Linked DNA regions of Noviherbaspirillum saxi. Each later gene encodes a partner of the first gene's protein in a complex. Links are inferred from orthologs where the notes say so. Each region holds a gene or a part of one and is shown on either strand. Other genes may lie near its edges. The genes, in order: uvrA and mfd.

Evidence for each region.
Region 2: the proteins of uvrA (region 1) and mfd are in contact, whole or in part, in a crystal structure (PDB 4DFC), measured with the Escherichia coli proteins. The link is inferred for Noviherbaspirillum saxi from one-to-one orthologs.

What each region holds. Positions count from the first base shown.
Region 1 is NZ_QYUO01000001.1:3,173,731-3,187,295, forward strand. Bases 6,174-9,586 are described here. They hold uvrA (excinuclease ABC subunit UvrA), read left to right. Parts: upstream 6,174-6,533; coding sequence 6,534-9,386; downstream 9,387-9,586. Other genes in these bases: D3871_RS15030 (MFS transporter), read right to left, coding at 6,174-6,387; D3871_RS15040 (acylphosphatase), read left to right, coding at 9,409-9,586. Outside these bases: D3871_RS15005 (metallophosphoesterase family protein), read right to left, coding at 1-35; D3871_RS15010 (diacylglycerol/lipid kinase family protein), read right to left, coding at 32-1,003; D3871_RS15015 (HDOD domain-containing protein), read right to left, coding at 1,125-2,591; D3871_RS15020 (putative bifunctional diguanylate cyclase/phosphodiesterase), read right to left, coding at 2,657-4,375; ssb (single-stranded DNA-binding protein), read right to left, coding at 4,612-5,121; more of D3871_RS15030, read right to left, coding at 5,194-6,173; more of D3871_RS15040, read left to right, coding at 9,587-9,687; D3871_RS15045 (AEC family transporter), read right to left, coding at 9,707-10,615; D3871_RS15050 (alpha/beta hydrolase), read right to left, coding at 10,716-11,603; D3871_RS15055 (monovalent cation:proton antiporter family protein), read right to left, coding at 11,688-13,565. UniProt on the Escherichia coli protein: The UvrABC repair system catalyzes the recognition and processing of DNA lesions. UvrA is an ATPase and a DNA-binding protein. A damage recognition complex composed of 2 UvrA and 2 UvrB subunits scans DNA for abnormalities.
Region 2 is NZ_QYUO01000001.1:1,873,135-1,890,431, reverse strand. The notes cover bases 5,710-9,696. They hold mfd (transcription-repair coupling factor), read right to left. Parts: upstream 9,354-9,696; coding sequence 5,910-9,353; downstream 5,710-5,909. Other genes in these bases: ispD (2-C-methyl-D-erythritol 4-phosphate cytidylyltransferase), read left to right, coding at 9,530-9,696; serB (phosphoserine phosphatase SerB), read right to left, coding at 5,710-5,885. Outside these bases: D3871_RS08760 (hypothetical protein), read right to left, coding at 89-613; 30S ribosomal protein S12 methylthiotransferase RimO, read left to right, coding at 1,489-2,856; D3871_RS08745 (hypothetical protein), read left to right, coding at 2,856-3,347; D3871_RS08740 (cystathionine beta-lyase), read left to right, coding at 3,369-4,559; D3871_RS08735 (DUF4870 family protein), read right to left, coding at 4,635-4,997; more of serB, read right to left, coding at 5,037-5,709; more of ispD, read left to right, coding at 9,697-10,228; ispF (2-C-methyl-D-erythritol 2,4-cyclodiphosphate synthase), read left to right, coding at 10,225-10,722; D3871_RS08710 (hypothetical protein), read right to left, coding at 10,754-10,954; D3871_RS08705 (hotdog fold thioesterase), read right to left, coding at 11,115-11,540; D3871_RS08700 (flavin-dependent oxidoreductase), read right to left, coding at 11,652-12,884; D3871_RS08695 (MarR family winged helix-turn-helix transcriptional regulator), read left to right, coding at 13,251-13,721; D3871_RS08690 (ABC transporter ATP-binding protein), read left to right, coding at 13,909-14,664; D3871_RS08685 (ABC transporter substrate-binding protein), read left to right, coding at 14,711-15,850; D3871_RS08680 (GNAT family N-acetyltransferase), read left to right, coding at 15,968-16,456; D3871_RS08675 (hypothetical protein), read left to right, coding at 16,673-16,927. UniProt on the Escherichia coli protein: Couples transcription and DNA repair by recognizing RNA polymerase (RNAP) stalled at DNA lesions. Mediates ATP-dependent release of RNAP and its truncated transcript from the DNA, and recruitment of nucleotide excision repair machinery to the damaged site.

The DNA.
Region 1 (13,565 bases):
AAATGGGTATCGGAAAGGTGGGCAATAATACTCATTCGCCTTCCTTTGCGATGACGCCATTCGTCTGCGGCACGATGACTCCTAGCGCATGCCGTGCCACGCGGAACGATAAGGGAGTCGCGCAACGCACGATTTCGCCATCGACCACCACATCGACATGCCGCCTGCGCGTTTCGGTATCGAATGCATCCGTGCAAAAGGTTTCCAAATGCGGATCGCTCGCCAGATTACGAAACGCGCCGCGCAGCAAGAGCCGCAGCATGTCAAGACGTCCGGTGGGCCGCAACACGAATACGGCTAGCCTGTCTTCCGGCGTCGCGCCGGCAAGGTCGGTATCGAGCTTGGAAAGCTGCAGCAGATTATTGGCGACGAATACCATCGAAGTTTTTCGCAGCAGCGATTCATTGCCTATCTGCAGCTGCACGCCGAATGGGCGCACCCCGCTCAGCAATGAAAACAGTGCTGACAGCACAGCTACCACCCGGAAACGCCCGAAGCGCGCCTTGTCTTCTTCGCGGTTGCGTATGAGCTTGCTGTACAGGCCGAAGCTGGCATTGTTTAAAAACAGTTTGCCGTTCACATAGCCGACGGACACTTGTGCAATATCCCCTGCCAGCAGCAGTTTTGCCGCCGCGTCCGGATCTTCCGGAATCCCAAGATCACGCGCGAAATAATTGAAGGTCCCAGCGGGGATGATTCCAAGCGGAACCCGATATTCACAACAGAGCGATGCGATCGTATTGACAGTGCCGTCACCACCGGCAGCAACGACAATCCCACCCGTCTGACTGGCGTTGAGCACCGCTTTGCGGCCGACTTCAAGTAGCTTTTGGCCAGAGGCCACCTCGACGATCGTGCATGGATAGTCAAGTGCAGACAACGCCTGTTCGATCCGGCTACGCGTCATTTGCGCAGCGGTTCCGCCGGCGCCAGCATTCAGAATAACGGTGATGGAAGTGTGTTGCAGCGTAACTACGGCTTGCTGAGATAGCGGTCCAGTCATTGCAATCGGTGTCCGCCGGCTGGCTTACAGGGATAAGAATGGCGTTAGCTTGCTTTCAATCCTCTCGCCGCGCATTGATTACCGTCATGGATATCCGCGGGCCGATTGCCGCATTCCGATATCAGAGAATCTTGCGCGCCCAGGCCGGCTCCGGTTGCCGGCGCTGCTCAAGTGCATGCATGACCAGGGTCCGCAATTCGTTCAAGGGCGCGATTTCAGCCTGTTCGATCTTGCTGGGTGGCTTGGTCATATCCCAGTCGCCATAAATGAAACCGACCGGACGTCGATTGACGGTCAGCGGCAGCACCATGAAACTGCGCACGGTCGGCAACGCATCCTTCCACCAGCGCGGCACCTTGCTGATAAATGCGGCGTCCTGCGCATTCTCGACAAAGATCATTTTGTCGTTCGCCAGTGCCGCATGAAACACATCCGGCTGGTAGGCATCGCCGAACACCAGGCGTGGCAGCAACTCTTGCACACCGTCGCCAAAACACATGTTGGCGGCGTATTGCGATTGCTCCTGATTACGCAGAAACGCAATCGTGCGGCTAAAGCTCAGGCCCTGATAAACGGTTTCCAGAGCCATCGTCATGACCTGGCCGGAACTGGTCGACTGCAATGCGTCGCGCATGTCCGCCACCCCGCGCGCCAGACGCGCCGCCGCGTCGGCCGGCTTGCCGACGATCGGTGCCGCCGGCTCCTTGTGTTCCGTATTGCTTCGTCGCTGCGTACGAACGACGACGGAATCTTCGGACGCAGCCGTTTTTTGCGCATTCTCCAGCGCAAGCAGCATCTGTCCGGATTCAAGACCCAACATATCGGCGTAGTCACTGGTCAGATCGGCCAGTATTTCTTCTATATCTCCGTTGTCGGAAGTCAGTGCATCGGCACAGCGCGATGATACGGTCGCAATCGCAGCAAGCCAGTCCTTATGGTCCAGCGGCTCTCCGATCGGCTTGGGCGGCATGTCTTGCAGGGTATCCACTACTGCAGCAGGCAAGCCCCAATGCTGAGCCGCGTGCCGGCCGATATCGTCGAACCGCAATCCGAGAATTTCGCGTGCCGCTTCATTCTCATCGGCCCCAGTGCGAACGCTATACTCCTGCACCAGGTGCCAGCGATCCGACAGATAGAAAGTCGCCATCATGCGGCCGAGCGAATGCAGCATCGAGCAGACCACGGCTTCTTCCGCATCGCGTGTATTCGCGGACGACGCCATCTGTCGCGCGATGTGCCCTGCCAGCACCGACTTTTCCATCTCGACGCGTGCATTTGCCGATTCGGACGAAGCGGCGGACAAGCCGTCGACCAGCTTCAATCCGAGCGCAAGATGGCCGATCGCCTCGGTGCCCAGCACGATGACGGCTTTGGAAACGGTATTGATACCCTGCCCGAACACCGAATACATCGCGCTATTGGCCAAACGCAATACCTTTTGCGTAAGCGCCGGATCCTGCAGCACGGTGCGGGTCATATTGAACTCGCGATCGTCATCGCCGCGCATGGCGCCGATGATGGCGCTGACCACCTTGGAAAAACCGGGCAGATCGCCGCGCTGGCGCACGCGCGACCAAAGCAGTTCCATGGTTTTTTCCGCACTGACCGGGCCGGTATTTGAAAAGGCATGCATGCAGTCGGTCTCGCTCTACTCTATTGTGCAGCGGTTAGCGCAGGACTTGCCTGCTCGGCCTTGAGCAAGGCAATGATTTCATCGGGCACCAGGGGACGCCCTGTGTGGTATCCCTGGATCAGGCCGCAGCCGTGCGCGGCGAGAAAATCGAGCTGTTCCTGGTTTTCGACGCCTTCGGCAACGGTGTTCAGATTCAGATGGCTGGCAAGGCTGAGCACGACATTGCAAATGGCCACGTCCTTGACAGAGCTGGGCAAATCCTTGATGAATGCGCGATCGATCTTGAGCGTGGCGATCGGGAAGCGTTTGAGGTAGGCGAGCGATGAATATCCGGTTCCAAAGTCGTCAATCGCGATGCGCACATTACGCGATGTCATCGCGGTCAGCAGGGCTTCGGCATGCTCCGGGTCGGACATCAGGATTCCTTCGGTAATTTCGAGCAGCAGCTGCTCACCGCTCAATCCGGAAAGCTGCATCGCCTCGTCCATGATGTCGAGGAATTGATCGTTGCGGAACTGGCGCGGACTGACGTTGACCGACACATACAATGGCCGCCGCGCGACTTCTTCGAAGCGCCTGATCTGCACGCATGCCGCCTTCAGCGCCCATGCGCCCAGCAGGTTGATCAAGCCATTGCTTTCCGCCATCGGGATGAACTGGGCCGGCGACACCAAACCTTGTCCCGGACGACTCCAGCGCATCAAGGCTTCGAAGCCCATGATCTGACGGCTGCGCGCATCGACGATGGGCTGGTAATGCAGCAGGAATTCGCCATCGCGCACGGCCTGGAACATCGCCGCTTCCATCGACACATCGTGTTCCGGCTGCGTGAATTTCTCGTGGTTATAAACCACGCAGCGCGCCTTGCCGGTTTCCTTGGCACGGTACATCGCGGTGTCGGCATGGGCCAGTAATTTGACTTCACTATCGCCGTGCTCGGGAAAGACGGCTGCGCCGATCGAGGTGCCGACGTACAGCGTGTGCCCCTGGATCTCGAACGGCAGCTGCATTGTTGAAATCATGCGGCGTCCAATGATCTGGATTTCTGCCTCGGAGACCGCGCCGGGCAGGACCGCGACAAATTCGTCGCCACCGACACGCGCCAGCGTATCGACATCGCGCAGTGTCTCGGACAGTCTCATTGCGGCAACGCGCAGCAAGGCGTCGCCAACAGGATGGCCCAGCGCATCGTTGACCTTCTTGAAACCGTCCAGATCCAGCGCGACAACGGAAAAGCCGCGGCCAGTGCGGCGCGACTGTGCGATCGCCATGCGGATCCGGTCCGACAGCAGCGAACGATTGGGTAAACCGGTCAACGCATCATGCGTAGCCATGTGGCGCAATCGTTCTTCTGTGGCTTGCTGGCCGGAGATGTCGCGGCCGACGGCCAGCAATTCCTGCTCTCCCGGTCCAGCTTCATAGGCCATGACTTGCAGCTCGATCCACAGCGCGTTACCCAGGGTCTTGATGCGCACATTGGTCTTGCTGGGCTGGCTGGAACCCGCCGCTTGTGCAATCACGGCATCGATGGCCGGGCGGTCGACAGCAAGCACGAAAGCGTTCAAGACCTGCCCTACCAGTTTTTCACCGGGACAGATAAGTTCGGTCGCGCGCCTGCTTGCGTAAATGATGGTCCCGTGTACGCTTAACCGGAATACCGCATCGCCGGCAGCCTCCATGAGGCTGTCCAACTGCGTTTTTGCAGTAGTTTCAGTCCGGTCTTGACGAGTGGAAAACATTGTCAGAAGCTTATCTCAGATAAAGGCTCGGCTGTGGGCAAGGTTTTTCGGCCGACAAAGCCGCCGCTCCGCCAGCGACTTCAGGCATCTTAGCAAATTGTAGTAGGGAAATTAACGCTTGATCCAAATGTTAGAGAAGAAAATGCAGAAAAAGAATCAAAGCCATGATTTTTCAACAAAAAAGCCCCGAGGTCAGACTTCGGGGCTTTCTTTATTTGCGAGGTTTGCGGCAAAAATCAGAACGGGATATCGTCATCCATGTCGCTGAAGTTCGGCGCCGGGCGCGATGCGCCGCGCGCGGCTCCGCCGCCGCCTGCGCCCGCGCCTGCACCGGCGGAACTCTGGCGCGGCGCCGGGGCGCTGCTGCCGTAATCGTCATCCATCGGTGCGCCGGCACCGCCGCCCATTCCCTGGCGGCTTCCCAGCATCTGCATCGTGTCGGCGATGATTTCAGTCGTATAGCGCTCCACGCCATCCTTGTCGGTCCATTTGCGTGTTTGCAAACGGCCTTCGACATAAATCTGCGAGCCTTTTTTCAGGTACTGGCCGGCGATTTCCGCGAGCTTGCGGTAAAACGTGATCCGGTGCCATTCGGTGAGTTCCTTCTTTTCGCCGGAGTTCTTGTCTTTCCAGCTTTCGGTGGTCGCAACCGCAATATTGGTGACGGCGTCGCCGTTCGGCATGTAACGCGTTTCCGGATCGCGTCCCAGATTGCCGACGATGATGACCTTGTTGACCGATGCCATAAATTTCTCCTCAAGCTGACTCAATAGTGATCGTGGTGCCACAACGGCGATGCGCAGGCGGTGCTTGGCGCATCAGGCTGCCGCGACAGCCGCCGCCCTCCGCGGCAGGTTCTTCATGCTGGTGGCAATTATAAGCCAGACAACTGTCAGCGCCGCGCCAAGTACGAACACGGAAGACGGTCCGGCATGCTGCTTCAACCATCCGCCGAGCGCGCCGCCGCAAAACAGTCCGAGCGCCTGCAGCGTGTTGTATACGCCAAGCGCCGATCCCTTGGCCGCCGGCGGCGCGATGCGCGACACCAGAGACGGCTGACAGGCTTCAAGGATATTGAACGAAACGAAGAAGGCAAGCAAGAGCAAGACCAGTACCGACCAGTGCATCGCCGGCTGCGCCATGAACAGCCACAGGCCAAGCTGGACCAGGAGCATCAGGGCAATGGCACCGACGAACACCTGTTTCATCATGCCGCGCCGTTCGCCGGCAAACACTGGCGGCAGCATCAGGGCGAACGAGGCAAGCACCACCGGCAGGTAGACTTTCCAGTGGGCGGCAATCGGCAAGCCGGCGTAATCGACCAGTGCGGCGGGCACGACGACAAACATGGCCATCTGCGTCACATGCAGCGCGAATACGCCGTAATTGAGCCGCATCAGTTCGCCGTTGGCGAGTATCCGTGAGAACGGTACGCGTTCCACGATTTTTAACTTCGGGGCCGGCGGAACGATATAGATCACGATGCCGATCGCGAGCACCGACAGGATGCCGGTCAACGCAAACAGTCCGCCCATGCCGATCAAGTCATACATGACCGGGGCGGCGATCAGTGAAACGGCAAACGTCAGGCCAATCGATCCGCCCACCATCGCCATCGCCTTGGTGCGATGCTCATCCCGCGTCGTATCGGCGATGAAGGCGGTCACGGCAGCCGAAATCGCGCCTGCCCCCTGGATTGCACGACCGACAATGACCCATGCCAGCGTGGTCGAGGCAGCAGCGATAAACGAGCCAATCGCAAACAAGACCAGCCCGATGATGATGATGCGCTTGCGTCCGTATTTATCGGATGCCGCGCCAAACGGAATCTGGCCGAAAGACTGGGTCAGGCCGTAAATACCCATTGCCACTCCGACCATGGTCGCGCTGTCACCGCCCGGCAGGGTTTTGGCATGCACCGCAAAGACGGGCAGGATCAGGAACATGCCCAGCATGCGCAACGCGAAAATCGACGCCAATGACAGACTGGCACGAATTTCGTTAGAGGACATGCGGGTGCCGAGATCATCGGCGGAAGTGGTGGCTGATATGGTGCTCACGGCGGGGGATCCAGAGGATACGGCGGACTTTAAAACCCGTTATAGTATCAGGTTGACCCGTACAAAGCGCCGAAATGGCCGCACGTTGAAAGCAGTTCATGGAAGAAATAAGAATTCGCGGTGCCCGCACCCACAACCTGAAGAACATCAATCTCGAATTACCCCGCAATCAGCTGATTGTGATCACCGGCCTGTCCGGATCGGGTAAATCCTCGCTGGCGTTCGACACGCTGTATGCGGAAGGCCAGCGCCGCTACGTGGAATCGCTGTCGGCGTATGCGCGCCAATTCCTGCAGCTGATGGAAAAGCCCGATGTCGACTTGATCGAAGGCTTGTCGCCGGCAATCTCGATCGAGCAGAAAGCGACTTCGCACAATCCCCGTTCGACGGTCGGTACCGTGACTGAAATCCACGATTACCTGCGCCTGCTGTACGCGCGAGTCGGCACACCTTATTGCCCTGACCACCCGGAAAATGCGTTGGCCGCGCAATCGGTGTCGCAAATGGTCGATGCGGTTCTCGCCATGCCGGAAGACACCAAGCTGATGATCCTGGCGCCGGTCGTGGCCAATCGCAAGGGCGAGCATGTCGATCTGTTTGAAGCGATGCAGGCACAGGGCTTCGTGCGCTTTCGTATCCAGAGCGGCACCCATACCGCCAGGATCTATGAAATCGACGACCTGCCGAAGCTGAAAAAAACCGAAAAGCACACCATCGACGTCGTGATCGACCGCATCAAGGTCAAGGCCGATGTCAAGCAGCGTCTGGCAGAAAGCTTCGAAACCGCGTTGCGCCTGGCCGAAGGCCGGGCGATTGCGCTGGAAATGGATAGCGGCAAGGAGCACCTGTATTCGAACAAGTTCGCCTGCAACACCTGCGGCTATTCGCTGCAGGAACTGGAGCCGCGCCTGTTCTCGTTCAATAATCCGATGGGCGCCTGCCCGGAATGCGACGGCTTGGGCCACATCGAATTCTTCGACCCCAAGCGCATCGTCGCCTTCCCCAACCTGTCGCTGGCCAGCGGCGCGGTAAAAGGCTGGGACCGGCGCAACCAGTTCTACTTCCAGATGCTGTCGAATCTGGCCGAGCACTATAACTTCGACGTCGACACGCCCTTCGAGAAATTGGCCGACTCGGCGCAGCAGGTTGTGCTGTACGGCTCGGGCCGGCAGACAGTGCCATTTACCTATGTGAACGAACGCGGCCGCGCGGTGGTGCGCGAGCATACGTTTGAAGGCGTGGTCAACAACCTGCAGCGCCGCTATCGCGAAACCGATTCGATGGCGGTCAAGGAAGAACTGGCAAAGTTCATCAACCAGAAGCAATGCCCGACCTGCGACGGCGCACGCTTGCGCGTCGAAGCGCGCTATGTCAAGGTCGGCAACGGCAAGCAGGAACGGTCGATCTATGAAATCGCATCGACGCCCTTGCGCGAAACGCTGGAGTTCTTTGAAAAACTCAAGCTGACCGGCGCGAAAAAGGAAATCGCCGACCGTATCATCAAGGAAATCGTGTCGCGCCTGAAGTTTCTCAACAATGTGGGCCTCGACTACCTGTCGCTGGAGCGCAGCGCCGATACGCTGTCCGGCGGCGAAGCGCAGCGCATCCGGCTGGCGTCGCAGATCGGCTCCGGCCTGACCGGCGTGATGTATGTGCTGGACGAGCCGTCGATCGGCCTGCATCAGCGCGACAATGACCGGTTGATTGCCACGCTCAAGCACTTGCGCGATATCGGCAACAGCGTGCTGGTGGTCGAACACGACGAAGATGCGATCCGCTGCGCCGACTATGTGGTCGACATGGGGATCGGCGCCGGCGTGCATGGCGGTGAAGTGATCGCGCGCGGCCCGCTGCAGGACATCCTCAAGAGCAAGAAGTCGCTGACCGCGAAATACCTCAATGGCACACTGGCGATCAACGTGCCGAAGAAGCGCACTGCCGCAGATCCCGAACGTCAGTTGATGATCACCGGCGCGTCCGGCAACAATCTCCGGAACGTTTCGCTGGAGTTGCCGGTCGGTCTGCTTACCTGCGTGACCGGCGTCTCGGGTTCAGGAAAATCGACGCTGATCAACGACACCCTGCATCACGCGGCCGCGCGTCATTTGTATGGCTCGCAGGCAGAGCCGTCGCCGTACGAGTCGATTTCCGGCCTCGAGCATTTCGACAAGGTGATCGCGGTCGACCAGGCGCCGATCGGGCGCACACCGCGCTCCAACCCGGCGACCTATACCGGCGTGTTCACGCCTATCCGCGATCTGTTCTCCACCGTGCCGATGGCCAAGGAGCGCGGCTACTCGGCCGGGCGCTTTTCATTCAACGTCAAGGGCGGACGCTGCGAAGCCTGCCAGGGCGATGGCGTACTGAAGGTCGAAATGCACTTCCTGCCCGACGTGTATGTGCCTTGCGATGTCTGCCACGGCAAGCGCTACAACCGCGAAACGCTGGAAGTGCATTACAAGGGCAAGAGCATCCATGAAGTGCTGGAGATGACGGTCGAGGAAGCACATGAATTCTTCAAGCCGGTCCCGGTCGTCGCACGCAAGCTGCAGACGCTGCTCGATGTCGGCCTTGGCTATATACGCCTCGGACAGAGCGCGACCACGCTGTCGGGCGGCGAAGCGCAACGCGTGAAGCTGTCGCTGGAACTGTCCAAACGCGATACCGGCCGCACGCTGTATATCCTGGACGAACCGACCACCGGTCTGCATTTCCACGACATCGATCTGCTGCTGAAAGTGATTCACCGTCTGCGCGATCAGGGCAACACAGTGGTGATCATCGAACACAATCTGGACGTGATCAAGACTGCCGACTGGATCGTGGATCTGGGACCGGAAGGCGGCGCCGGCGGCGGGCAGATCATTGCCAGCGGCACGCCAGAAGTTGTAGCGAAAACGGCGGCCAGCTTTACCGGCAAGTATCTGGCACCGATGCTGAAAAAGAAATAACGCGATTGCGGCGGAGACGGACATGGCGATACATTTGCGGATCAGCGGCGTGGTACAGGGAGTCGGATATCGCGCCTCGTTCGAGGCGCAAGCGCGTCGCCTGCATTTGGCCGGCTGGGTCCGCAATCGCGTCGATGGCTCGGTCGAAGCGATGGTCGACGGCCCGACCGAAGCCATCGATCGGATCATCGCATGGTCGCGGCGTGGTCCGTCGCAGGCGCACGTTAGCGGCGTACAGGTAACGGCTGCGGAAGACGCCGCATTGATACCGGGACGCTTTGACGTGTTGCCGACCGCTTGAAATATAGGCCGGCTCCGCATCAAGCCGGCAAACCCATCCATAGTCCGACCGGCACGAATGCCAGTGCCGCCAGATTCCCCAGTAAAACGATGGACGCCACCTTGTCCGGCTCCTGCTTGTACTGCTCGGCCACCATGAAGCAGAATACCGCCGGCGGCAGCGATGCGAACAGATACATCTGACCGCGCTGCATCGGGTCGAGCTGCATGACCTGATCGAGCAGCCAGGCAACGACCAGTCCGCCCAGCGGGCAGACAATCGCGCCGACCAATCCGATATGCCAGCTTTTGAAGTTGACATCGAGCATGCGTACACCCAGTGCGAACAACATGATCGGGATACAGGCGTCGCCCAGCATTTTCAGCGCCTGCATCAGCGGTGTCGGCAAGGCGATGCGGAAGATGGCAAAGATCATGCCGACTGCCATCGCCAGCATCATTGGACTGACCAGGAATTTCCAGAACGGAGTGTGATAACTGCGGCCGCTTTCGATGATCTTGATCCCGACCGAAAAGTAGATCAGATTGCATGCCATGAAGAGTGCGACAGCGGCCGGCAGCCCCGATGTGCCGAAGGCCAGCACGGCAAGCGGCAAACCCATGTTGCCGCAATTGTTGTACATCATCGGAGGAACGAAGCTGCGCACATCGTAGCCCAGCAGGCGCGCCACCGGCCATGCAATCAATCCGGAGCCGAGCGAAATCAGCACTCCGGCGAGTATCAGCATGCCGCTGTTCGCAAGGTCGAAATCCTTCGCGGCCAGCGCGGTAAACACGAGCAGCGGACACAAGACATCCATGCTGACCCGGTTGACCGACCCCATGTCGGATCTGACGCGTTCACCCCGAAGCCGCGCATATCCATAGCCGACAGCGATGATGATAAAGACCGGCAAGATGATGCCAAGGATGCGCTCGAACACTTGCATGGGAAATCTTTCAATGAGCTATCCCGGCATTTTAACGAGAGTTCGTCGTTCGCGTTTTCCTGTAGGCAAGTCGCCATACCTTGTCAGCAAGCAGTGCGATTCATCGCTTGACTGCTATGCCCTTATCGTTGCTCACAACGAATTGCTCGATCCGGTCGAGTGTCGGCGCAAGCAGGCGCAAGGGGCGCGACAAGCTAGCCAGCAGTGTGACATGACCGGTCTTGTCGAAATACTCTTCAGTGACATCGATTCCCGCCGCACGCAGTGTGCGCGCCATGCCGCCTGTATTGCGCTCCGGATTGACCACATCGTCTTTGCCCGGCGCTATCAGCAAGGCCGGCGACGCGGACGCCGTCACATGCCTGACCGGTTGTGAATCCGGCGGCGTATTCGGGTGAAAAAATACCGGCTTTACCGCCGGATTCTCGATCGGCAGGAAATCATAAGGACCGGCAAGGCCTATCCAGCCGTGCAACGCCGAAGGGGTCAGTTTGTGGATAGCCAGCAATCGGTGGTCAAGCGCCACCATGGCGGCGTTGTAGGCGCCTGCACTATGCCCCATGACATACACACGTTGCGGATCACCACCGTAGCGGGCGCTTTCCCGTATCGCCCAGGCAACCGCGGCGGCACAGTCTTCCAGGAAGGCTGGATAGCGTACTTCCGGATAAAGCCGGTAATCGGCGATGACGGCAACCATCCCGCGCGAAGCCAGCGCCTCGCCGACAAATTCATATTCGCTGCGGTTGCCGCTGTTCCAGCTGCCGCCGTAAAAAAACACCACGACCGGCGCTGGCTTCGCGGCATCGCGCGGCGCATAGATGTCAAGACGCTGCCGCTCATGCTCGCCGTAGGCGAGATCGCCGGCTTTTCGATAGGAATGACTGGGCGTCAGCGCATTGAGCGTCTGGAGCGGACTGCAGGCGGCCACAGCGCCCGCCAGCAGAACGACGGCAACGCTAAGGTAAAGCAGTTTTGAGAGAGTCATGGAAAATGGCAGCTGGCATGTTCGGGAGTCTTGTCACGTGTATATACGTGCCGATATCCGGATACGGATGCATCCCGCACTCGCCTACTTCAGCAAACGCTCTTCTGCCCGTGCCACGCCATCGGTGGTTCCGCGCAGCACCACAATGTCCCCGGCCTGCAATATGGTGTCCGGCTTGACCTCGATGCGGCTCTTGCCGCGCCGTATGATCGTGACTTCCGCGCCGACTTCGGCCAGTCGGGACGCGCTGAGCGCCTTGCCAATCGCTTTCGCGCCGTCGGTCAGCGTGACCGAATGCAGGCGCACATGCAAATGTTCGTCATCGTCGGGCGCATCGCTGGCGCCATGGAAATAGCCGCGCAGCGAAGCGTACCGCTCGTCGCGCGCAGCCTGCACCCGGTGCACGACGCGGCGCAGCGGCACGCCCAGCATGACGAGCGCATGCGAAGCCAGCATCAGACTGCCTTCGATTGCTTCTGGCACCACTTCCGCCGCGCCGGCTTCACGCAGTTTGTCAAGATCGCTATCATCGTGGCTGCGCACGATGACCGGCAGCTCGGGTGCCAGTTCATGCGCGAAATGCAATACCTTCAGTGCCGATGGCGTGCTGGCATAAGTCACGACCAGGGCCGCGGCGCGGTGGATGCCGGCAGCTACCAAGCTTTCGCGTCGGGACGCATCGCCATAAGACACATTGGCGCCGGCGGCCTGCGCCTCACGCACGCGGTCCGGATCCAGGTCTAGCGCATGGTAGGCAATGCCTTCTTCTTCCAGCAATTTGGCAAGGCTTTGACCGCTGCGGCCGAAACCGGCGATCAATACATGCTTTTGCGTCGTCATGGTGCGCGTCGCAATCTGGGTCAGCGCCAGCGACTGCATCATCCATTCATTGGCCGACAGTTTCATCACGATGGCATCGGACTTGGCGATGATGAAAGGTGCGGTCAGCATCGACAACACCATGGACGCCAGAATCAACTGGATGATCAGCGGGTCCATCAACTGCAGGCCGCCTGCCTGGTTCAGCAGCACGAAGCCGAATTCGCCGGCTTGCGCCAGCCCGAGGCCGGTTCGCAGGGAAACTCCGGTAGAGGCTCCGGTCAATTTCGCCAGCGCCGCGATCAAGGCGAACTTGAGCATTACCGGGCCGGTCAGCAGCAGCAAGACCAGCCACCAGTTTTCCAGCACCAGCTTGATATTGAGCAGCATGCCGACGGTGATGAAAAAAAGGCCGAGCAATACATCGCGAAACGGCTTGATGTCTTCTTCCACCTGGTGCTTGTATTCGGTCTCGGAGATCAGCATGCCGGCGACGAATGCACCCAGCGCCAGCGACAGGCCGGCTTTTTCGGTAATCCAGGCAGCACCGAGCGTGATGAACAACAGGTTCAGCATGAACAGTTCCTGCGAGCGCCGCTTAACGACGATACGGAACCAGCCGCGCATCAGCTGTTGGCCGATCACCAGCAGCAGTACCAGCACGATGCCGGCTTTTAGCATCGCCAGCATCAGCGTCGCCATCAGGTCGTTGGAATCGCGGGCCAGTGCCGGAACCAGGATCAGCAAAGGAACGACCGCCAGATCCTGAAACAGCAGGATGCCGAAAATCTGCCGTCCGTGCTCGCTTTCCAGCTCCAGCCTTTCAGTCAGCATCTTGGACACGATGGCGGTAGATGACATGGCGAGCGCCCCGCCCAATGCGAATGCCGCGCGCCAATCGATATTGATCACTTGCGGCAACCAGCGGCTCATTACCCACCCGAACACCATGGTCGCGCCAATCGTGAGCAGCACTTGCGCCATGCCTAGCCCGAATACGGTGCGCCGCATCGACGACAGCTTGGGCAGCGAAAATTCCAGTCCGATCGAAAACATCAGGAACACCACGCCGAATTCCGCCAGCGTATGGGTCGTCGTGTTTTCACTGGCCAGGCCCCAGCCGTGCGGACCGATCACGATGCC
Region 2 (17,297 bases), 1.3 Mb from region 1 along the record:
TATGGTGGCCGCTAACGTTGGACATGAGCGGCGTGACGCGGCAGGCAAAGCCTGCTATGGCACGTCCGCTCGATGGAAGGATTAGAGGTCACTTTCGTTCTATCTTGCAAGTGCCTTTCCAATTCATAACATAAGTTGGATCAATGGGCTCGACTGCGGCACCAGACTCCTTCTGAAATGCCCGGCCAATCATCTTCCGACAAGCAAGCGCGAGTTCAAATGGTGCATTGCCAAGTGTGCAGCGCACCTGAGTCCGAAAGGTCTCTCCGTCAGGAACTTCCAAGGCGTCAATTAGCTTCGAGTGAACGGCAACGCCTTTGTCGAGAACGTTCGCGTCAAGAAGCGCCAGCGCCTGGCCGTGTTTGATCTCGGAGAACTTGTAATACTCAGCGCGCAGTGACTTGCGGTCTTCAACGGAGAACAGATGCGCCGCAGTAGCGACGAAATCTTGGCAGATCTTGAGCTGTGCGTCGTTCAGGGCTCGTAGAGCTTGTAGTTCGGCATGCTGTCGGTAAGTCAGGTAGGTCTGATAGCCACCGAACGCCAAACCCAGGAGGCCGACGACGGCGATGCCAATCTCGATGGTCTTTAGGCGGCGTTCCAGAGCATCCATGAGTGACCTCTAACGCTTGAATTTAGCGGCGCGCAAAAAAGCAAGCGAAGCGCCGCTGTTTTTGCGCGTCCGCTGGAATGATGGGTTCGGCATCATGCCTGATTCGACATTCATACGAATACGGCATAAATGGAACTGCCAAATGTGATGACGATTCCCAGCATAAACACCAACACTGTATTCCTGTAGTAAAGCTCGGATTGGACAAGCGGCCAGAGGGACCGAAAAAGGGAGAACATAAGAACGATGATGCCGGAGCACAAGGCGATAAGAGCTGGGATATCTTCCGGTTCCCATGGCTGATCAGGATCGACTGCCTTCGTAGGGTGGAGATCTGTCGCCTTAGAGGAAGGCGAGTTGGTCTCGCGTGACTGTACCTGTGAGGCATTCGCCGGCGGATCCTTCAGGCTCCACGTGTAAAAGAAAGCCAAAGCGAAACCAAGAATGATGCCAATGGCTGTAACTAGAGCGGTCCTAGCATTCGCGTCAACAGTTGGAGTGCGTGTGGAAGCATTCATAGTAGGCAATTCAGGTTGATGCCGAACTAAATTATTTATGCGGCTCATATTGTCTGATAAATCTGGACACCTGTCTGATAAACCGCCAATGTAAGCCTGTTAATTTCATGCTAGCTCACTGTTTTTACAGCCAGTATTTCGTTTTTCGGTGTTATCAGGACAGGTTTACGCGGACACTGAAATCCAAGACACAGTGACAACATACGAAACAGCTAATATTTCTTAGAGGAAAAGGCTGGAATAAATCCCATCTAGTCCCAGCGTCAAAGGCTATGACGCTGGGTGGGTTAAAATCACAGTTTTGTATTCTTGGGCGATCTTGTGCTCAAAAGAACGGATTACTAAGTGAAAAAGCATTTGCAAACAAATACTTACGAGAATTTTTCGCCGAAGATTGGATTTGTCAGTCTAGGCTGTCCCAAGGCCCTCGTCGACTCCGAACAGATCCTTACCCAATTGCGCGCCGAAGGTTATGACACCGCCAAGTCATACGACGGCGCTGATCTTGTCATCGTCAATACTTGCGGCTTCATCGATGCCGCCGTGCAGGAATCGCTCGATGCGATCGGCGAAGCGTTGAACGAAAACGGCAAGGTCATCGTGACTGGTTGCCTGGGTGCAAAAAAAGACGCAGCCGGCAATGACATCATTCAGAGTGTTCATCCCAAGGTCCTCGAAGTCACCGGCCCCCACGCGGTCGGCGAAGTCATGGCCGCGGTTCACAAGCACCTGCCCAAGCCGCACGATCCATTCCTTGACCTGGTTCCCGCGCAGGGCGTGAGGCTCACTCCCAAGCATTTTGCCTATCTGAAGATTTCCGAGGGCTGCAACCATCGATGCAGTTTCTGCATCATTCCATCGATGCGCGGCGACCTCGTGTCGCGGCCGATCGCCGATGTAATGCTGGAGGCGGAAAACCTGTTTAAAGCCGGCGTCAAGGAACTGCTGGTCATTTCACAGGACACCAGTGCCTACGGCGTGGACGTCAAGTTCCGCACGGGTTTCTGGAACGGCAAGCCGGTGCGTACGCATATGACCCAACTGGTCGGCGCGCTGGGAGAACTGGCTGCGCAATACGGCGCTTGGGTTCGCCTGCATTATGTTTATCCATACCCGCATGTCGACGACGTCATTCCGATGATGAACGGAGGCCATGTATTGCCGTATCTGGACGTGCCGCTGCAGCATGCCCATCCCGACGTGCTCAAGAGGATGAAGCGTCCCGCCAATGGTGAAAAGAATATCGAGCGCATCCAGGCATGGCGCCGCATGTGTCCTGACCTGACGATACGCTCGACGTTCATTGCCGGATTTCCGGGCGAAACGGAAGCCGAATTCCAGTACCTGCTCGACTTCCTGAAGGAAGCCGAAATCGACCGGCTCGGTTGCTTCGCTTATTCGCCGGTCGAGGGCGCGACCGCCAACCTGCTCGACAATCCCGTTCCCGAAGAAGTGCGTGAAGAACGTCGTGCCCGCGTCATGGAACTGCAGGAAGACATTTCCAAGAAACGTCTGCAAGCCAAGGTAGGGAAGACCATGCGTGTGCTGCTGGATGAGGTCGGTCCGAGCGGAGGCGTCGGCCGCACTGCGGCGGACGCACCGGAAATCGATGGCGTGGTTTACGTCAAGCCGCCTTACGAGCCGCATCGTAAACTCAAGGTCGGCGAATTTGTCGATGTCCGTATCACGGCGGCCGACGAGCACGACTTGTGGGCGGAGGCTTGATGATGCGTGCATTGCGTGGCAGGCTGATCGCTGCCATCTGTATTGCGTGTTCCGGCGCGCTTCTCGGCCCCCTCTCTCAAGCGGCAAATGAGCAGGTCGCTTCTGCGCCAACCTTTGCCAGCAAGGCGCTCTTTGCGAAACCGGTCGCCTTGCGCGGCAAGCTCGGCGACGCCGACATCCAGGCGACGCTGCGCAACAAGGAGCAGATGGAAGAGGGGATCGAAGGCGAATACTTTTACTTCGGCCGCTCGCTGAAGGTCTTGCTTGCAGGCGAAATCGAAGGCGAGGACCTGTTCATGGAGGAATCCGAAAACGGCACCGACGTGTCAGGACAGTGGGAAGGCAAGCTGCAGGGCGATATGCTGGCCGGTGAATGGCAATCGGCTGACGGGAAGATCAAAAAACCGTTCAGCCTGCGCATCGTCAAGGCGGATGAAAAGACGACACAAAAACCGCCGGCCGGCGGCAAATCCGTAAACGGAAAACAGTAAGCAGATAAGGGAAGGCTAAGCGTGACAGACCGGAAATCGATACAGACCACTCTTATCCATTCGGAGTATGTGCCTCCGGCCGGATTCGGCGCTTTCCCGACTGCGATTCATCATGCATCCACGGTCCTGTTCAAGAATGTCGCGGCAATGCGTTCGCGCAACTGGCAGGACAAGAACGCCTATACCTATGGCTTGCATGGAACGCCGACCACCTTCACACTGGAAGCACGCCTGGCAGAAATCGAGGGCGGCACACACTGCCTGCTCGCACCCAGCGGCCTCGCAGCAATTGCGATGGTCGATCTTGGCTTGCTCAAGTCGGGTGACGATGTGCTGTTGCCGGACAATGTATATAACCCCAACCGCGAGCTGGGACGCTGGCTGTCGCAGGATTTCGGGATCAGCGTGCGCTTCTACGATCCTCTGATCGGCTCTGGCATTGCCGACCTGATCCAGTCGAACACTCGACTGGTCTGGACCGAAGCGCCGGGATCGGTCTCGATGGAGGTGCCGGATATTCCTGCTATCTGCACGGCGGTGCATGAAAGAAAAGCGACCGGACAAGACATCCATGTCGCGCTCGACAATACCTGGTCCGCAGGCATTGCATTCAAGGCCTTCGATCACGGTGTCGACATCGTGATGCAGGCACTCACCAAATATCAGTCAGGCGGTTCGGATGTGCTGATGGGCGCTGTGATCACGCGCGACCGCGAACTGATGCATCGCATTGAAATGGCCCATATGCGTGTCGGATTCGGCGTCAGCGGTGACGATACCTACCTGGTGCTGCGCGGATTGCCGACCATGAAGCTGCGCTTCGATGCACACGACGCGGCGGCGCGCAAGGTGGCTTCCTGGTTGAAGGCACGTCCGGAGATCGGCCGCGTACTGCATCCGGCGTTCGAGGATTGTCCCGGACATGCAATCTGGAAGCGCGACTTTACCGGTGCCGGCGGTTTGTTCTCGGTGGTGTTCGATGAACGCTATAGCGAAGAGCAGACCGATCGTTTCGTCGATAGCCTGAAGCTTTTCAAGATCGGATTCAGCTGGGGCGGTGCGGCCAGCCTGTGCGTACCCTATCGCATCCAGGGCATGCGCCGCAACTGGCAGGGCAGCGGGCAACTCGTGCGTTTCAATATCGGCCTGGAAGACCCGGTGGACCTGATCGCCGATATCGAGCAGGCGTTTGAATCGCTAAGCCGGTCCTGATATCGATCGCCATTCAGGCCGCATCGATGATGCGGCCTGTGCTCGATTCAACGCATTCCTGCAAGTTTTTCTAGCCTATATCTGCATTGCCTTGTTATCGTTCAGGTCGAGCAGCCCCTTGATCAATCGATAGGCTTTCCACACCCACGCGCCGGTCCAGACCAACCACGCGATCGGTATGCCGACGATTGTCAGGAACAGGATGCCGCCGAGCACCATCCAGAACAGATACCACCAGAATGAGCGAATCTGCCAGCGATGATGGCTTTCGACAAACGTACCGGCAGCGTCTTCTTTCTTGACGTAATTGATGATGAGCGGAATCCACGAAAAGGCGCCCAGAGAAAACACGAAACTGAGGCCGTGAAGAATGTATAGCCACCACGCCAAATTCTTGGTGGCGTGTAGCTTGCTGTCGAATACGAGTTCCTGGGTCATGAATCTTCCTTATTCAATGAACAATCATTTATAAAAAGATCATTCGAACAGGGATAAGATTCCGTCCAAACCAACAAAATTCAAGGCAACATCGGCTTGCGCACGGACAACAGGCTTGGCGCGGAAGGCCACGGACAGGCCGGAAATTCCCATCATCTTCAAATCATTGGCGCCGTCACCCATGACAATCGCCTGTTTCGGGGTGCAGCCCAGCTCGGCACAAACGCGTTCAACAGTCGCTTTTTTCTCGTCAGCATCCACGATTCCTCCGACTACGCGTCCGGTTAGTTTGCCATCAGCAATTTCCAGAACATTGGAATGAGTGTAGTCGAGCCCGAGCCGCGTCTTCATGCGATCGGTAAAGAAAGTGAATCCACCGGACACCAGCAAGGTTTTCAGGCCAGCTGCCTTCACTGTTTCCAGCATGCGCTCCGCGCCCGGAGACAGTTTCAGGCGTTCGTCATACACCTTTTGCAAGGCACCTGCATCCAGACCCTTGAGCAAGGCGACGCGGCGCGTCAGGCTTTCACGGAATTCGATCTCGCCGCGCATCGCTGCCTCGGTGATTTCGGCAACCTGGGGCTTCAGTCCCTGCATGTCGGCGATTTCGTCTATGCACTCGATCGTGATGACGGTCGAATCCATGTCCATCGCCACCAGTTTGAAGTCGCTCAGCTTGCGTCCCGGTGCGGTAAAGGCGTAATCGATACCCGCTGCCAGGCATTCCGCATCGACCTGTGCTTTCAAGGCATCCGAATACTGCACGTCTTCGCAGCGATAGGCATTGCCATCGAGTTGGATCCAGCGTTTGCTCTCGACGAGTTTTGCAACATGTTCGACGGCGAGGGCAATAGGAGTACCGGGCAAGCCCTGAAGAATAAGATTCATTGGAAAAATTCAAAAGTTAACAATTCAGCCTACTAGCGTACGGATCGTTGCCTTCACCTGCGCGACCCGGGCGGCCAGGTCGGGCATGTTCGCGGTGATGCGCAATTTGTCTTGTCCGTTCAGCTTGACCTGGCGGTTCTTTTGCACCAGTTCGATAATGCGCATCGCTTCGATGGGCGGATTGGGACAGAACTGCAGCACGGCGGATTCGGCATGCGCGTCGATCTTGATGATGCCGGCCGGGACGGCAGAAATCCGTAGTCTGTGGGTTTCTATCAATGCCTTCGCCGGTTCCGGCATCTTGCCGAAGCGGTCGATCAATTCTTCCTGCAAGTCGTCGATCGTGTTCTGCGTCTGACAATTGGCCAACCGTTTATACAGCGACAGGCGTTCATGCACGTCGCCGCAATAATCCTGCGGCAGCAGGGCAGGGACGTGCAGGTTGATTTCGGTGGTGGTGGACAAAGGCGCGGCCAGATCCGGCTCCTTGCCGTTCTTGAGCGAGCGCACCGCCTCGTTGAGCATGTCCGAATATAACTGGAAGCCGATCTCCTGCATTTCGCCGGACTGGCTTTCGCCCAGCACTTCGCCGGCGCCGCGGATTTCCAGGTCATGCATCGCCAGATAGAATCCGCTGCCGAGCTCTTCCATCTGCTGGATCGCGTCCAGCCGGCGCTGTGCCTGCTTGGTCAAACCCTGCACGTCATGGACCAGCAGATAGGCATAGGCCTGGTGGTGGGAACGGCCGACACGGCCGCGCAACTGGTGCAACTGAGCCAGACCGAACTTGTCGGACCTGTGCATGATGATGGTGTTGGCGGTCGGGACGTCGATACCGGTTTCGATGATCGTCGTGCACAGCAGGATGTTGAAACGCTGGGACACGAAGTCGCGCATCACTTTTTCCAGGTCGCGCTCGTGCATCTGACCGTGCGCGACGGCCACCCGGGCTTCCGGCAGCAAGCCTTCGAGCATGGCCTTGCGGTTGAGGATGGTCTCGACCTCGTTGTGCAGGAAGTAAACCTGGCCGCCGCGCTTGAGTTCGCGCAGGCAGGCTTCGCGCACCACCGAATCGTCTTCCGAGCGCACAAAGGTTTTGATCGCAAGACGCTTTTGCGGCGCGGTAGCGATCACCGAAAAATCCCGCAAGCCTTCCAGCGCCATGCCCAGCGTGCGTGGAATCGGCGTCGCGGTCAGCGTCAACACATCGACTTCGGCGCGCAGGGCTTTCAACGCTTCTTTCTGACGGACGCCAAAGCGATGTTCTTCATCGATGATGACCAGGCCCAGGCGTGAAAATTTCACGTCGTTGGACAAGAGCTTGTGCGTACCGATCACGATGTCGACCGTGCCTTCGGACATGCCCTTGATTGCCTGAGTGACTTCCTTGCCGGTGCGGAAGCGCGATAGCTCCGCGATCTTGACCGGCCAGTCAGCAAAGCGGTCGGCGAAGGTCTGCGCATGTTGCTCGGCGAGCAAGGTGGTCGGTGCCAGGATGGCGACTTGCTTGCCGCCCATGACCGCGACGAAAGCCGCGCGTAATGCCACTTCCGTCTTGCCGAAGCCGACGTCGCCACAAATCAGGCGATCCATCGGTTTGCCGCCGGCCATGTCCTTGATCACTGCAGTGATGGCGGCACTCTGGTCCGGCGTTTCTTCGAAACCAAAGCTCTCCGCAAACGCTTCGTAGTCGCGGGCCGAGTACTCGAATGCGTGACCTTGGCGGGCCGCGCGGCGGGCATACAGATTCAGCAGTTCGGCGGCGGTATCGCGTACCTGCTGGGCCGCCTTTTTCTTGGCCTTTTCCCACTGGCCTGAACCCAGGCTGTGTAGCGGCGCCTCGTCGGGCGAGGCGCCGGAGTAACGCGAAATCACATGCAGCTGCGATACCGGAACGTAGAGCTTGGTTTCCTTCGCATATTCCAGATGCAGGAACTCGGCTTCGCCTTCACCCAGGTCCATGCCGATCAGTCCCATGTAGCGGCCGATGCCGTGATTGACATGCACGACCGGATCGCCGATCTTGAGCTCGGACAGGTCGCGCACCATATATTCGACCTGGGTGACCGCTTCCTGCTTCCTGCGTCCTGCGCGTCGGCCCGAGCCGGCATACAGCTCGGTCTCGGTAATGAAAGCCAGGTCGCCGAGTTCGGGACCGAGCTCGAAACCCGCCTGCAGCGGAGCGACCGACAGCACGAGCTTGGCCGACGACGCTGCAAAATCGTTAAAGCCCTCGCATGGCGCGAGCGGCAGATCGTATTCGTCGAAGTATTGCTGAAGCGTTTCGCGCCGGCCGTTGGAGTCGGCGCAAATCATTACCCGCTTGCCGGTCTGCAGCAGGTAGGAGCGCAAATTGACCAGGGGGTCATCGACTCGGCGGTTGACCGCGATATTCGGGATCGGAGCCGACAGTTCGGATGCCACATCGTCGTGCTGGATCACCCAACGGCCATAGGGCTTGGCAAGCGTAAAGAAGTCCTGATCGGTCAGGAACAGCCTCTCCGGCGGCAAGAGCGGCCTCTCGCGGTCGGCTTTCAGAAATTTATAGCGCGATTGCGTATCGTTCCAGAACCGCTTGATCGATGCCTCGATATCGCCGACCAGCGCGAATGTCGCGTCTTGCGGCAGATATTGGAACAGGGTTGCCGTCTCGTCGAAGAACAGCGGCAGGTAGTACTCGATGCCGGCGGAAGCAATGCCGTTCCCGATATCCTTGTAAATCGAGGACTTTGACGGATCGCCTTCGAATTCTTCGCGCCAGCGGCTGCGAAATGCGGTGCGGGCAGCTTCGTCCATCGGAAATTCGCGGCCCGGCAGCAGACGCACCTCATGCACCGGATACAGCGAACGCTGGGTATCGGCATCGAAGGTGCGAATGGTTTCTATGGTGTCGCCGAACAAGTCCAGCCGGTAGGGCAAGGCCGAACCCATCGGGAACAGGTCAATCAGGCCGCCACGTACGGAATACTCGCCAGGCGACATGACCTGGGTGACATGGGTATAGCCGGCCAGCGTAAGTTGCGTCTTCAGCCGGGCTTCGTCCAGCGTTTCGCCCTTTTTGAAGAAGAAGGTGTAGGCCGCAAGAAAGGATGGCGGCGCCATGCGCAGCAGCGCAGTCGTCGCTGGAACGATCAGTACATCGCACTGGCCGCTGCTGACTTCATGCAGCGTGGCGAGCCGTTCCGAGACCAGGTCCTGGTGCGGAGAGAACGCATCGTATGGCAGGGTTTCCCAATCGGGCAGCAAATGGCAGCGCAAGTCGGCATCCTTGCCGCCGAACCAGGGAATTTCAACGAGCAGGCGCTGGGCATCGGTTGCATTGGCGACCACAATGGCCAGCAACCGCTGCCGCGACTTCAGTTCGACGGCGGCCTGCGCCAGCGCAAATGCGTCTGCAGAGCCGTGAACGGCCGGCAGGGCGAAGCGGTGACCGGGTTTGGGAAGGGATTTTTTAAGATCGAACGTCATCTGCGGACGACATCTGGAATGTCAGAATGGCCGAAGCCGTCGGCTTGCCAGGCAAGGCGACGGACTTCGACTGTGAGAAAATATGCCGAGATTATAAACCAAGGCCCTCGCTCCGGCCGTGGCCGCGCTGTGACTCTGCTATCACATTGCGCATGGCCGGCCGGATACCTGCTCAAATGATGTCATCTCGTTACTATGCCCTGATTCCCGCCGCCGGCGTCGGCGCGCGCATGGGAGCCGATTTTCCCAAGCAGTACATGCCTTTGGCGGGCAAGCCCATGCTGCGGCATGTTCTCGACACGTTTGCCGCACATCCGGCCATCGCGCATACCTATGTCGTCGTCAGCGCCGAGGATGGCTATATCGATGAAGTGACAAGCGAAGGAAATACGCTCGCAGGAAAAGTCACCGTGCTGCGCAATGGCGGCGCGACGCGGCATGCGTCGGTGCTGAACGGCCTGCAAGCGATCCGTGATCGCATCGCCGACAACGATTGGGTGCTGGTGCACGACGCGGCCCGTCCCGGGCTTGGCGCCGAACTGATCGACCGGCTTGTCACCGCATTGGAAAACGACGAGATCGGCGGCCTGCTCGCCTTGCCGGTGGTCGATACCATCAAGCGTAGCGATGCGCAGGCACGCGCCGAGGTCACCGTGCCGCGCGACTTTCTGTGGGCAGCGCAAACGCCTCAGATGTTCCGCTATGCGTTGCTGCGCACGGCGCTTGAAACTGCCGCCAACGTTACCGACGAGGCGAGCGCGATCGAGGCGCTCGGCTACCGGCCGAAACTGGTGGAGGGCAGTCCGCGCAATTTCAAGGTTACGCTGCCGCATGATGTGGCGTTGGCCGAACTGCATTTGAAAGGAAATCCATGACCGTTCCTCCATTCCGTATCGGACAAGGCTACGATTGCCACGCGCTGGTGCCGGGACGCACACTGATCATCGGCGGTGTGACCATACCCCATGCAACCGGACTGCTCGGGCATTCGGATGCCGATGTCTTGCTGCATGCAATTACCGATGCGCTGCTGGGGGCTGCAGGACTGGGCGATATCGGCAAGCACTTTCCGGATACGGATGCGAGGTTTGCCGGCGCGGATTCGCAGGTACTGCTGCGTGAAGCAGGCAAACGCGTGGCAGAGACTGGTTACGCAGTCGGCAATATCGATGCGACCATCATCGCGCAGGCACCGAAGATGGCGCCGCATATTGCTCGCATGGCGGCCAATGTTGCGGAAGCGCTCGGCATCAGTGCCGCACAGGTCAACATCAAGGCCAAGACCAATGAAAAATTGGGCTACCTGGGGCGTGAAGAAGGCATTGCCGCCGAGGCGGTCGCGCTGGTATATCGCGCCAGTGACGTATGACTACCCGCTGAGCGACGCATCGGCAGCGGCGTCAGCCGCCGCCTATCCCTTGCGTAATGCGACCGCTGCCTTCACAGGTCGGGCATTCCGTACCATCGCGCAATTTCCCGCTGCCGCTGCAATCCGGACAAAGGTCTTCTCCCGTGCCGGGAGTGCCGGCAAGTGCTTCGTCGCCGGGCTTCAAGTGATTTTCTGGCTTGCCGGGTGTGCCCGACGATGGCGTAACGCTCATATCGCCTCCTGATATCTATCGGCAAATTGTATCGAGCCGATTTTGTACACCAATCAATTCCCGCCAGGCAATTGGGCGTCGACGGGGGTTGTCCAGATAGATTGATGCAAATTGCGGAAGTTCAGGCGGGGAGCAGGCGAGGCGGCGACACGTCTTGCTCTTATTTGCGCTCCAGTATCGACATGGTCAGTCGCGCGACACAGCTCAGCCGCTGCGCCCCATCGTAAATCATGATTTGCCAGACCTGGGTCGAACGCCCCAGATGAATAGGTTGGGCTTTGGCAGTGACGTATCCTTCACGTACCGCCCGCACATGGTTGGCGTTGATATCCAGACCCACGGCGTAATGCGTCTCGCTGTCTATCGACAGGTTGCTTGCAGCGCTGCCCAGCGTTTCCGCCAGCAATACCGAAGCGCCGCCGTGCAGAATACCGAACGGCTGTATGGTGCGCTTGTCCACCGGCATCCTTGCTTCAAGCCAGTTTTCGCCAAAGTCGGTAAATTCAATGCCGAGATGCTCAATTGCCGTCCCGATATGGCTTTTACTCAAGCTCTGGAGATCGAAATTTGTTTTCCAGATCGTCATCTTTCATCCTTTGCAATAGTCGATACGAAGCAATGCATGCCGTTCGCACCTCCATTCATTTTTCCATAGGCACAGAATATGACGGATCGCATGTTTTGCAAATACGTGTGATCACGCCTTGAGCGAATCCTTGTCGAACCCGGCGAGACGTTTGTAACGCAATGACATCGCTTCCAGCGTGTCCTGAGAAATCACGTCGTTGACATGGCGGAATCCGTTTGGCGCGCGCTCCTCCGCCAATTGCATGACTTGCTCCGGACCGTTCATGCGATTGCGTAACACGATTCCAGCGGTACGCGGCAGCCGTTCGGCTTCATATTCGCGCAGTGCATATGGCGTATTCGGATCTGCCGACAGGCAGTCGGAAAGATAGCGCGCATCGAGTATAGCTTGGGCGCTGCCATTGGAGCCAATCGGATACATGGGATGCGCGGCATCGCCCAGCAGAGTGACACGCCCGAAGGTCCAGCGCGGCAGTGGATCACGGTCCACCAGCGGGAATTCATAAATTTCGCTGGCGCCGTTGATCACTGCCGGTACATCGATCCAGTCCCATTTCCAGCTTTGAAAAGGTTGCTCGAACACCGATTTATCGACCTTTCGGTTCCAGTCGGTTTTGGGCAATTCGCCATTGGGAACGCGCAATTCGGCAATCCAGTTGATCAGGGAACGGCCGTTTTTGCGCATGGGTTCAGAGATCGGATAACAGACAAACTTCTGGTCCTGGTGGCCGGCCATGAACATGCTGCGTCCATCCATATACGGCTCGCTTTCGGTAACCGCACGCCACAGCATGCGTCCGGAAAAGCGCGCTTCGTCACCGGTCGGATAGAGAAAGCGACGCACCGAGGAATGAATGCCGTCTGCTCCCACGAGCACATCGCTCTCGACTTCCACAACAGAATTGTCCTTGCGGCGCAGGAAGCGCGACACCACTTTGTCCGTGGCTTGCTCAAAAGAACTGAAGGCATGCCCCGCATGAATGCGTGAAGCACCTATGCGTTGAACCGCCATATCCAGCAGGGCCATCTGCAATTCGCCGCGAGGAATGGAGAACTGGGGAAAAGGGTACCCGGCGGCACGCCCGCGCGGTTCACGCCAGATCTCCTGACCGAACTTGTTGAAGTAGGCCAGCATCGAGGTTTCGATACCTTTTTCGGCGAGACATTTCTCAAGGCCAAGTTGCAACAGCTGCTGGCTGGCGTGCGGCAACAGGTTGATGCCTACGCCCAAAGGCTTGATTTCGTTGACTGCTTCGAATATCTCCACCTCGATTCCGCGTTCATGAAGCATGAGGCCCAGCGTCAGACCGCCGATGCCGGCTCCGGCAATTGCTACTTTCATGATTGTCTCCTTGGAGTAAATGGGGATGTATTTCAGGAAGGATAAAACCGCGACGTAATCCTGCCGATACTGTTGGAAACGGCGAAGATCGAATGGTCAATATCTTCAGTGTGAATTGTTATACTATATAACAGTTATTTTACAGAACACAAGAATGAAGGCGTTACTTTGGCCCGATGCATTGATGCAATCCATGGCAGCCGGATAGCGTGCGTCTCCCCACAAACAGACAGCACTTCGGCAGCAGCCGTTACAATTGCTGCAAACGCAAGGCTGCACTGACGAAGGACGCGGCATGCAGCATGACTGAATTGCCGGACATTACGGAAGGGGAATGATTTGTCGAACAGTCGGAAAACGGAATCCATGGAGAACCAGGTGCATTTCAACGCCAGGATAGAAGGGATCAACTACGACATCCTGGACGACCTGGTGGGATACGCGGTACGCCGCGCGCAACTCTCGATTTATGAGGATTTTGCCGCATCGCTGGCTGCCGAAGATATTACGCCGCAGCGTTTTTCATCGCTCGTCATCATCGGCAACAATCCCGGCATCTCGCAAACCAGGTTGGCGGAGGTGATGGGTATTGCGCGCTCCGGCGTCGTCTCCATTATCGATCGCTTCGAGGCCAGCGGACTGGTCGAACGCCAGGCTTCCGGAGACAGGCGTTCGTACAACCTGCACCTTACAAAGGAAGGCCAGAAACAGCTCAAGCGTTACAAGAAGGCCGTCGAAAACCATGACAGCCGCATTTCCAGCGCACTCAGCGCAAGCGAGAAGCAGCAGCTGAAGTCCTTGCTGCGCAAGATAGGCCTGAGGGAAGAGGATCGCTGAATGCAGGCCGGATCTGAGGAGCGCGGCGAAGACGCTTGCATAAGCCGTGCGACCTATTTATAGTGAAGAACTGTTATTCAACATAACAATATTGTCGACGCTACCGCTGTAGCGGCCGGGCTTGCAATTCGCCCGGTCATGGCTGCGGCTTTTTTCTCAGGCGTCACGCAATCGACAGGGAAATACGATGCAGCCAATTCTGGAAGTCAGCGATTTGCATGTTCGTTACGGCAAGGTCGAGGCGGTTCATGGCATCAACCTGAAAGTTGCTCCTGGCCAGATCGTATCGGTAATCGGTCCCAACGGAGCCGGCAAGTCGACGACGCTCAATGCCATCATGGGAAACCTGCCGCCCATCGGCGCGACGCAGGGCAGTATTCGCTTTTTGAATCTGGAGCTGTCCGACGTGGCGGTCGAGTCCAGGGTCGTGCAAGGCATGAGCCTGGTCCCCGAAACGAGAGAGTTGTTTGCCACGATGAGCGTCCAGGACAATCTGCATCTTGGCGCCTATCCGCGCAAGAAGGCGGGTGAAAAGCATTACATGGACCAGCTTGAAACCGTGTACGAGCTGTTTCCGCGTTTGAAGGAAAGGGCGAAGCAGGATGCCGGCACGCTATCCGGCGGCGAGCGGCAGATGCTGGCGGTAGGACGAGCCCTGATGGCGCGGCCGAGTCTCCTGATGCTCGATGAACCCAGCCTCGGTCTTGCGCCACTGATCGTCAAGGAAATCTTCCATATCATCAGCCGGCTGCGCATCACCGGCGTGGCGACCCTCTTGATCGAACAGAATGCGCGCGCCGCACTGCAAGTTTCCGATTACGGCTACGTGCTCGAAACCGGAAATATTTCCATGGAAGGTCCGGCGACCGAGTTGGCGAACGATCCGCGTGTGATCGAAACCTATCTCGGTTTTTCGAAAAAGCCGCTGGCACCGGCATCATAAAAAAGCAATTACAGCGTCCACCCATTTGACCAACAAAGGAGACTTCATGAAAGCATCGTTCAAACCTCTGCTTGCGGCCGTCGTGACGGCGCTGGCCGCAGCGCATGCGCACGCCGACATCACGATCGGGGTAAGCCTGCCATTGACCGGCCCGGCGTCGGGGCTAGGCATCCCCACCAGGAACGGTATCTCTTTATGGCCCGATACGATAGGCGGAGAAAAGGTCAAGCTGATCATGCTGGACGACGCCTCCGACACCACGCAATCGGCAAAGAACGGCCGTCGCTTCATCACTGAAGACAAGGTGGATGTCATCGTCGGTTCCACCGCCACACCGGCGTCGGTGGCACTGGCAGACGTAGCCGCCGAAGGCAGTACCGTGCAGATTTCCACCTCACCGGTCGATCTTCCCGAAGGAAGGGGCGGATGGACATTCCGTGTTGCGCAATCGACGCCACTGATGGCGAGCGCGGTCATCGAGCACATGAAAAAGCAGGGTGTGCAAACCTATGCCTATCTTGGTTATTCCGATGCTTATGGCGAAACCTGGTTGCGATCGTTTACCGAACTCGCTAACAAGGCGGGGCTGAAATCCGTCGCCACCGAACGCTTCGCCCGGGCCGATACCAGCGTCACCGCGCAAGCCTTGAAGATTGTGTCAGCCAAGCCGGACGCCATCCTGCTGGGCGCATCGGGAAGCGGTTCCGCAATGCCGCACAAAGCCATCGTCGAGCGTGGATATAAGGGCAAGATTTACCAGACCCACGGCGCCGCGTCGCGCGACCTGATCCGTATTGGCGGCAAGGATGTGGAAGGTTCTTTCGTCGTCGCCGGACTCGCCGTCATGCCCGAAGCGTTGCCGGAAAATCATCCATCGAAGAAACTGGCAACCGACTTCGTCGATCGTTACGAGAAGCAGTTTGGCGCAGGCACGCGCAATCAGTTCGCCGCGCACGGCTATGATGCACACCTGCTTTTGCAGGCCATCGTGCCGCAGGCGCTGAAGAAGGCGAAACCCGGCACGCCGGAATTTCGCGCTGCACTGAAAGAAGCGCTGGAATCGACCAAGGGCATTCCCATCACCCAAGGCGTGGTGCGCTATACGCAGAAAGACCATTTCGGACTGGAAGACAATGCGCGCGTCATGCTGACCATCGATAACGGAAACTGGAAGCTTGTGAATTAACAAATCATCTGCATACCGCCTGCATCTTGCAAACCGAAGGTCCGCCATGCGGCCTTCGGTTTTTCTTTGTCTGCTTTGATACACTCGATCGTTCTTCGATTCAGGACAGGGCAATGCATGATCAACGAATCCTTCCATATCCGCCGCGGCGACCTGCGCGATGCCGATATCATCGCCGAATTCAATCGCGCCATGGCCTTTGAAACCGAGGGCAAGAAATTGCTCGCCGACGTGATAGGCACCGGCGTGGTCGCCTTGATCAACAATCCTGCGCTAGGCTTTTACCTGGTTGCGGAAGAGTCGGGGCAAGTCGTCGCATCGCTCATGATCACCACCGAGTGGAGCGACTGGCGCAACGGAATCTTTTGGTGGATACAAAGCGTTTATGTGCGTCCGGAGTCACGGCGCAAAGGCGTCTATTCGCGTTTGTACCAATATATCCGCGATTTTGCAGCACGGGAGCCAGGAGTGTGTGGTTTTCGCCTGTATGTCGAAAAAGACAATCTGAATGCGCAACGGACTTACAAGAACCTGGGCATGCACGAAACCGACTACAAGATCTACGAAGAGATGCGACCGGGAATACGCTACTGCCTGCAAGATTGATATCGAAAGTCGACGAAAACGCCACGACTGAACTGAATGCGCTATGGATTGCCGCATGTCACAGAGCGTGCCATCACAGAGCGTACCTACACTGTATGGCCCTTTACCTGCACGTCCCATGCACGCGGCATGTTGATTCATCTCAATAGTCGATGGCCCAAGGGCAGGGTGCTGATGGGTTCCGTGCAATGATTATTCTTCATCATGGAGACAGGCATGAGCCAATACCGACGTGACCGAAGCGAATACTGGATTCCTCCTCAAAAGGCAACGCTGCCCGAGGCGGCCACCTCACGTCCCGACCTTGAAACGGCAACGAACGTGGAGTTGGGAATCATGATGCAAGAAACAGCAGGTACGCAACGCGCTACCGAATTCCTGAAGAAAAAAATGGTGCCGGTCGACGTGACAATGCGTGTATTACTTCGGCCTTCCGAGCGGCGAAAGCCGCGTGTGACAGCTCGGAAATAATGTAATGTCTTCTCGTGCTTCGATTGGTATAAAGTGTTCCGGCATATTGCCGTAAAGCCTAATGTAATACCCAAAGGTTGTATTGAGCCCTCTGCTAACACCAGAGGGTTTTTTTTTGCCAATCCGATCCATTGGGACACCATCAAGCTGGCTCTGATCACTTGCCATTAATGCGTCTGCTTAAAACATTGCCGTATTAAAGCGACCATGAATTAATGGAAAATTTTCATTTGGTAAGTCACCAAGATTTGCTGGAAAAACGAGCATGAGTTACCTGAAATCTGCCACTGCTCGCCCATATGAAACGGCATGGCACCGGACCGCTAACTGCCGCTTTTCTTGCGGACAAATATGTTTGTTTTCAATATGT